DNA from 2 places in the Paenibacillus sabinae T27 genome. Region 1 is predicted to be linked to the other one. Evidence: predicted binding sites of a transcription regulator. Region 1 holds the regulator's gene; the other holds the start of a gene.
The links. The regulator NrdR, encoded in region 1, represses ribonucleotide reductase genes. The targets are predictions, from matches to a motif close to AACACNATATATNGTGTT.

Region 1 (3,412 bases):
CCGCGAACGGATGCAGGCCTTCGACCGGGAAGCGCCGGAACGTCTGGTTATTGCCGATATTCCGCTGCTCTACGAGTCGGGACAGGAGGATATGTTTGAACGGATTTTGGTCGTTTATGTGCCGCGCGATATACAGCTTGAGCGCTTGATAAAACGAAACGGACTGACGCGGGAGCAGGCGGAAGCCCGTCTGGATTCGCAAATGGATATCGAGCTGAAGCGCGCCAAAGCGGATTTTGTCATCAATAACAGCGGGGATGTGGCCGACACTGAGCGGCAGATCGCCGTTTTGTGGGACAGGCTGGGTCTGCCATGCTAAATTGGCTTCGTAAAAAAAGAGTTCTGCTGCTGCTGTTCCTCGGCTTTACGGCAATCCTGTTTCTCAGCACCAATTGGATGTCCTGGTTCTACCCGATCTATTATAAGGAAGAAATCCGCAGGCACAGCTCCACATATGAGGTTGATCCTTATCTCATTGCGGCCATCATTCGGGTAGAGACGAACTACAAGACCGGACGCGAGTCGAAAAAGGGAGCCATCGGGCTGATGCAGCTTATGCCGGATACCGCCAAATGGGCCCTCGAACAGGCCAAGCTCCCTGATGTCTCGATGAGCAGGCTGAAGAATGAGCCTTCTGCCAATATCGAGCTGGGCGCCTGGTATTTGCATACCTTATCCGATGAGTTTGACGGCAACCGTACAGCGGTCATTGCGGCCTATAATGCAGGTCCCGGCAAGGTGCAACGTTGGCTTAAGGAAGGCTCTTGGAACGGAAGCGAAGAGGACATCAAGAGCATTCCGTTCGGTGAAACCCGCCACTATGTGCAGCGCGTGATTTACTATTACAATCAGTATACGGAGATTTACGGAAATATCTTTTAGTGTTGGCCGTTCACGAGAAAAGAAGTGCCGACAGCCGCTTCGGACCGTTCAGCACTTCTTCGGCAAGCTTATTTGGGCAGATTATTGGAATTGACCTGCCAGTTGTTGTTCAGCCAGGGTTACAAGACGTTTCGTAATGTAACCCCCGATCGAACCGTTCTCATAAGAAGTTTTATTGCCTTGATATCCATCCGGAGAAAGAGTGATACCAAGTTCTTGAGCAACTTCATATTTCAGTTGCTCCAAAGCTGCATTCGCTCTTGGTACGACAAGGTTATTGGTGCTGGATTGACCATTGCTTGCTTGTGCCATTTCTGTTCACCTCCTATCGGTTGGTAACTGTATTATGTGCCGGACATGCAACATTCATAACTCATAATTAAAGGTGTTTTCTGGAAAAGTAAAACCTATAATCTTTGCAAAGGAAGTGATCGGATCATGAAATGCCCATACTGCGACCATACCAACACCAAAGTGCTCGATTCACGTCCAGCCAATGAAAATAAATCGATCCGCCGCAGGCGGGAGTGCGAGAGGTGCAGCCGGCGCTTCACCACGTTCGAGATGGTGGAAGAGACTCCACTGATCGTTATCAAAAAGGACGGCAGCCGCGAAGAGTTCAGCCGCGACAAAATACTCCGGGGCCTCATCCGCGCCTGCGAAAAACGCCCCGTATCCGTCGAGCGGCTCGAGATGATCGTCTCCGAGGTCGAGAAATCGCTGCGCGGCATCGCGGTAGCCGAGGTCGATAGCCAGCAGATCGGCGAGCTTGTCATGGAGCAGCTCTACCCGGTGGACGAGGTGGCTTATGTCCGCTTCGCATCCGTATATCGCCAGTTTAAAGACATCAGTATGTTCATGAAGGAATTAAAGGCCCTCTTGTCCAAAAATCCTTCAGAGACGGACGGACTGTAAGCCCAGGCTTTACAGTTTGTCCACTCTCCATTCTCCTTACTCCACCGGATGACAATCCGGTGCATGTCCCGCAAAATATTTTTTAAAATAACTGTTGACACATAGCCCGTAATTTTATATGATATAGAAGTCGGCTGCGAGACATGATGCTGCAGAAGACACCAAGAAGCCGATGCATACATATCGGATTTAGATAACATGGGGCCTTAGCTCAGCTGGGAGAGCGCATCGCTGGCAGCGATGAGGTCAGGGGTTCGATCCCCCTAGGCTCCACCAAAAATATTATATGGACTCTTAGCTCAGTTGGTAGAGCAGTTGACTCTTAATCAATTGGTCCAGGGTTCGAGTCCCTGAGAGTCCATACAAGAAAGAACGGCAGCGATGCCGTTCTTTTGTTTTGGTTTCAATTTTTGTATTCTGTTAGGATCTTTGACTGTACAACTTTAACGCGTGCCAAGCGACCGACATCAGCCATGTACAATATGCTACCATTAGAAGCCGATTGGGCCATCCGATTAGCACGTTCGGACCGAACTTACCTCCGCTTTGCGGGAGTGTGACGGCTAAAGTCAATAGCATCAACAGAAGACATATCCAAATTAGGTTGGACGTCCATAGAAGCAATCGCCGGGACGGGGACCAAGATTGCTCGGGAATCAAACTCCGGCTAATGAGTATAGCAGCAATTGTAAGGCCGGGGTTGCCGATCATAGACGCTAAACCATGAAGATTGCCATGTGTTGTCAAGGCATCCTTGCTTGCCGTTATGGGATCAATGGTAAAAAAGGCTGCAGTGGCAATAGCGGCTGCACTAATCAACAGTAAAGTCTGCCCGATATAACCGCCGGTAGTCCGTATTTGCGGGCGGATCGCAACGAATAAGGCGACACAGCTAACCGATAAGGAAAGAAACGCGATATCCATGACCCAGCCGTTACGCCCAATCGCATATTCGCTAACCATTCGCCACGAAGGATCAAACTCCGGTTTCAAGAAGTGCAGAGCGGCAAGTAATATCAGGGACAAAACGGCTGCCGCCCATGAAAATCGCGCAGCGGTTTGTGAGATCGGCGTACCAGGCTTAGTTGTAACAGCTTGCATATATAAGCCTCCTTATTTTGAAAAAAGAATGGTTCACAAGGAACTGGACGCTTGTTCCAAGAGCTTCGTCAATAGTTCGTAGTCAACCGTCTGACCATCACGGATTTTGATCGTCTTTCTTTCAGAAGGGCCTTCAAACAAACCATCCGGCAATATGAGACCAGCGGCGTTAAAGATTGTAAAACTTACGGTTTCCTTTGCTGTCGTGATCACAGCAGCATATTTGCCATTTTTCAAAAAATGAGGTTTGCGGTATTGAATCCGTTCCTCTACACCCGGAATCGATACGTGTACGATCTGTCGAAGCTGGTTGCACACATTGGCCTGCCACGATTGATTTACATTGTTAATAAAGTCGGTCACTTCCTGGTTCATAGAATCTCCTCTTTCGTTGATATTTTGATTTACTTGTTATCCAGTAGACGAAGGGTTAGAAGCACGATCCACAGGCACCCTGCAGCCATAGAAATCCGTTCAAAGAGACCGCTTGGCGCACTCGGCATCACATTGGAGA
Region 2 (3,412 bases), 270 kb from region 1:
GCGTCGCGGTGAGGAGCAGGCAGTATTTTTTGCGCAGCTGCTGAACGAATTGGTAGTTGGTCGTCTTCTTGTTCTTGAGCTTGTGGGCTTCGTCGATGATCAGCATGTCGTATTCGCCCGAGATCAGCCGGTCCTTGTGGGGATCACGTTTGGCCGTATCCATGGACGCGACGACGATGTCGTTGTCCCAGGAGTAGGCTTTTTTTTGCGCCACGGCCGGTATGCCGAACTTCGTATTGAGCTCCCGTACCCACTGAAGCACCAGCGATGCGGGAACGAGAATGAGCACCTTGGAGACCAGCCCGCGCACCAGATATTCCTTCAGCACCAGCCCTGCTTCGATCGTCTTGCCGAGGCCGACCTCGTCCGCCAGAATCGCGCGTCCCGACATCTCAAACAGCACCTTTTGCGCCGTGTCGATTTGATGGGGCAGAGGAGACAGCGAAGCCAGATGCTTTATGCACTGCAGCTCCTCGAAGCTCTCCACAAGTCCGGAAGCCTCGCCTTCCATCGCCAGCCGGGACAGTCTCCAGTCGCCCCAGGGACCGCCTTTGTCCAGCCGGGACTCCAGATCCTGCAGCCAATCACGTTCGAAGGAAATAGGCACGGGGAGAACGGAAGCCTCCGCTGATTCTTGCTCGGAATTATTGCGGGGTACGTGAGTCATGTGAGCGGTCTCCTCCTGCGGGCCTAAAGTTTACGTATACGTTTATGTTTACATAGTGAATTGTATAAGTAGTATGCGCGCAAAAGAGAGAATTCATAACTGCTATTTTTGAAGTCTGCCTTTAAGAACAAGAGAAACAGGGAGAAAACAGGGGCATCCGCCGCGATTTTTCGGCATGGTCAGCGATATTTCGCCAAAGACTCTTTCTACAATATATGGTATAGTTTAAAGGCCGCTTCACACAATATATTGTGACAAATGCGGTAAAAGCCGTTTTATTTCGAATAGAAGAGGTTATTTGTAATTGACAAGATGAACTTCCGGGAGCTTCTTAAGAGCCGTAGCGTTATGGCAGGGAAGCTCATGTTGTGGGTGACAAAATGAAAACCCGCCTGACACATACATCGGAATACGAATCATACTTACGGGAGGTTGTTTATATTGAGTACAGTGAAGCGCAAGCAGCAGCTGGAGGGGCTAAGCGAGAAAATCTTTTTGGACCGCTATGCCTGGAAGGATGCCGATACAAATAATGCCAAGGTGGGCGATGTGGTTCTGGTACTGACGAAGGATGATCCGAAGTTCCCGACCAAGGAAGTCGGAGAAATCGTGGAGCGCAGCGGCCGGACGGTAACGGTCAAGACGCGCAGCGGCGAGCTGGTGAAATCCGATGTGGAGAAGCTCACGCTTAATATAGAAAAAACACCGGAAGAAATGTGGGACCGCCTGGCGGGAGCCATGGCTTCCGTGGAGAAGACGCCGGAGCTGCAGCGCGAATGGACGGATAAATTTCGCAGCATCCTGGACGACTGGAAGCTCGTTCCGGGAGGCCGGATCGCAGCTGGAGCGGGTGCGAGCGACGAACTGACGTTGTTCAACTGCTATGTCATTCCTTCGCCAAAAGACAGCCGTGGCGGCATTATGGAGACATTGTCCGAAATGACGGAGATTATGGCCCGTGGCGGCGGTGTCGGCATCAATCTGTCTTCGCTGCGTCCGCGCCGTGCCGTTGTCAAGGGCGTTAACGGCTCTTCGAGCGGAGCGGTATCCTGGGGAGGTCTGTTCAGCTATACGACTGGCCTGATCGAGCAGGGCGGCAGCCGCCGCGGTGCGCTGATGCTGATGATCAACGACTGGCATCCGGACGTGGCCGATTTCATTACCGTTAAACAGACGATGGGCCAGGTGACAAACGCCAACCTGTCGGTTTGCGTCAGCAACGCCTTTATGAAGGCGGTCAAAGAGGATCTCGACTGGGATCTCGTCTTCCCGGATACGACCGAGCCGGACTATAACGAAGTCTGGGACGGCGATCTGGATAAATGGAAGGCGGCGGGCCGCAAGGTCAACCATTACCGTACCGTTAAAGCGCGGGAGATCTGGCATACGATCATCGAATCCGCGTGGAAATCGGCGGAGCCGGGCGTCGTCTTCATGGAATACTACAACCAGATGTCCAACAGCTGGTACTTCAACCCGATCATTTGTACGAATCCGTGCGGTGAGCAGGGGCTGCCGGGCTGGGGCGTCTGCAACCTGTCCGCGATCAACCTCTCCAAGTTTTACGACGAGGAGAAGCATGATGTCGCTTGGGACGATCTGGCGACGACAACCCGCTATTCCGTGCGCTTCCTGGACAATGTTATCGACAAGACGCCGTATCATTTCCCGGAGAACGAAGCCAATCAGAAAAAAGAGCGCCGCGTAGGTCTCGGAACAATGGGTCTGGCCGAGCTGATGATCAAGCTGAATATCCGTTACGGCAGCCCGGACTCGCTGGAATTTCTGGACAAGCTGTACGGCTTCATGGCGCGCGAAGCTTATCTGGCTTCAGCCGGAATCGCGGCGGAGAAAGGTTCTTTCCAGGCGTTCGACGCCGAGAAATACCTGCTTAGCGGCTTTATGAAAAATATGACTGAAGTGTATCCAGAGGTCGGCGAAGCCATCTCGAATCAGGGGATGCGCAACGTTACAGTCATTACCCAAGCACCGACAGGCAGCACGGGCACGATGGTCGGCACATCGACCGGCATCGAGCCGTACTTTGCCTTCAAATATTTCCGTCAAAGCCGCCTCGGCTTCGACGAGCAGTTCGTGCCGATTGCAGAGGATTATCTGGAGGCTCATCCGGGCGAAGAGCTGCCGGATTATTTCGTAACCTCCATGGACCTGTCCGCGAAGGATCACATCCGCGTACAGGCCGCCATTCAGCGCTGGGTGGACAGCTCCATTTCCAAGACGGCGAACTGCCCGAACGACTTTACGGTGGAAGAGACGAAAGAGCTGTACGAGCTGGCCTTCGACCTCGGCTGCAAAGGCGTCACGATTTACCGCGACGGCAGCCGCGATACGCAGGTGCTGCAGACGGAGAAGAAGGAAGACAAGAAGGATACTCCGCTGAAAGAGACAGCTGAACCCGCTGCCGAAGCGGCTGCGGAAGCCCCTGCGGCGCCGGCTGTAAATGTGGCTCCATCTGCTCCGGCTCCAGCCGCGCAGGCCGCCGGAGGCGTCGTTGACAAGCAGTACAAGAAACGCCCGCAGGTGCTGCGCGGCGCGACCTACAAGATCAACACGCCGTTCGGCATGGCGTACATTACGATTAACGACCTGAATGGCACGCCGGCCGAAATCTTCCTGAACGTCGGCAAGGCCGGCTCCGACGTGTTCGCGATGGCGGAAGCGCTCGGCCGCGTCTGCTCCCTGTTCCTCCGCTACGGAGACCACGGCGAGAAGGTGGAGCTGCTG

Region 2: PSAB_RS10150 (adenosylcobalamin-dependent ribonucleoside-diphosphate reductase) is a predicted target of NrdR. The motif match lies at 906-923, and genes of this name have one in related genera.

The regions. Positions count from the first base shown of each region.
Region 1 is NZ_CP004078.1:1,946,095-1,949,506, forward strand. It holds gene coaE (dephospho-CoA kinase) at 1-319, shown strand, start outside; gene PSAB_RS08850 (lytic transglycosylase domain-containing protein) at 313-882, shown strand; gene PSAB_RS08855 (alpha/beta-type small acid-soluble spore protein) at 964-1,194, opposite strand; gene nrdR (transcriptional regulator NrdR) at 1,321-1,797, shown strand; tRNA gene PSAB_RS08865 (tRNA-Ala) at 1,998-2,073, shown strand; tRNA gene PSAB_RS08870 (tRNA-Lys) at 2,086-2,158, shown strand; gene PSAB_RS08875 (DUF998 domain-containing protein) at 2,218-2,898, opposite strand; gene PSAB_RS08880 (DUF1801 domain-containing protein) at 2,932-3,273, opposite strand; gene PSAB_RS08885 (DUF998 domain-containing protein) at 3,303-3,412, opposite strand, start outside.
Region 2 is NZ_CP004078.1:2,219,271-2,222,682, forward strand. It holds gene PSAB_RS10145 (DEAD/DEAH box helicase) at 1-667, opposite strand, end outside; gene PSAB_RS10150 (adenosylcobalamin-dependent ribonucleoside-diphosphate reductase) at 1,109-3,412, shown strand, end outside.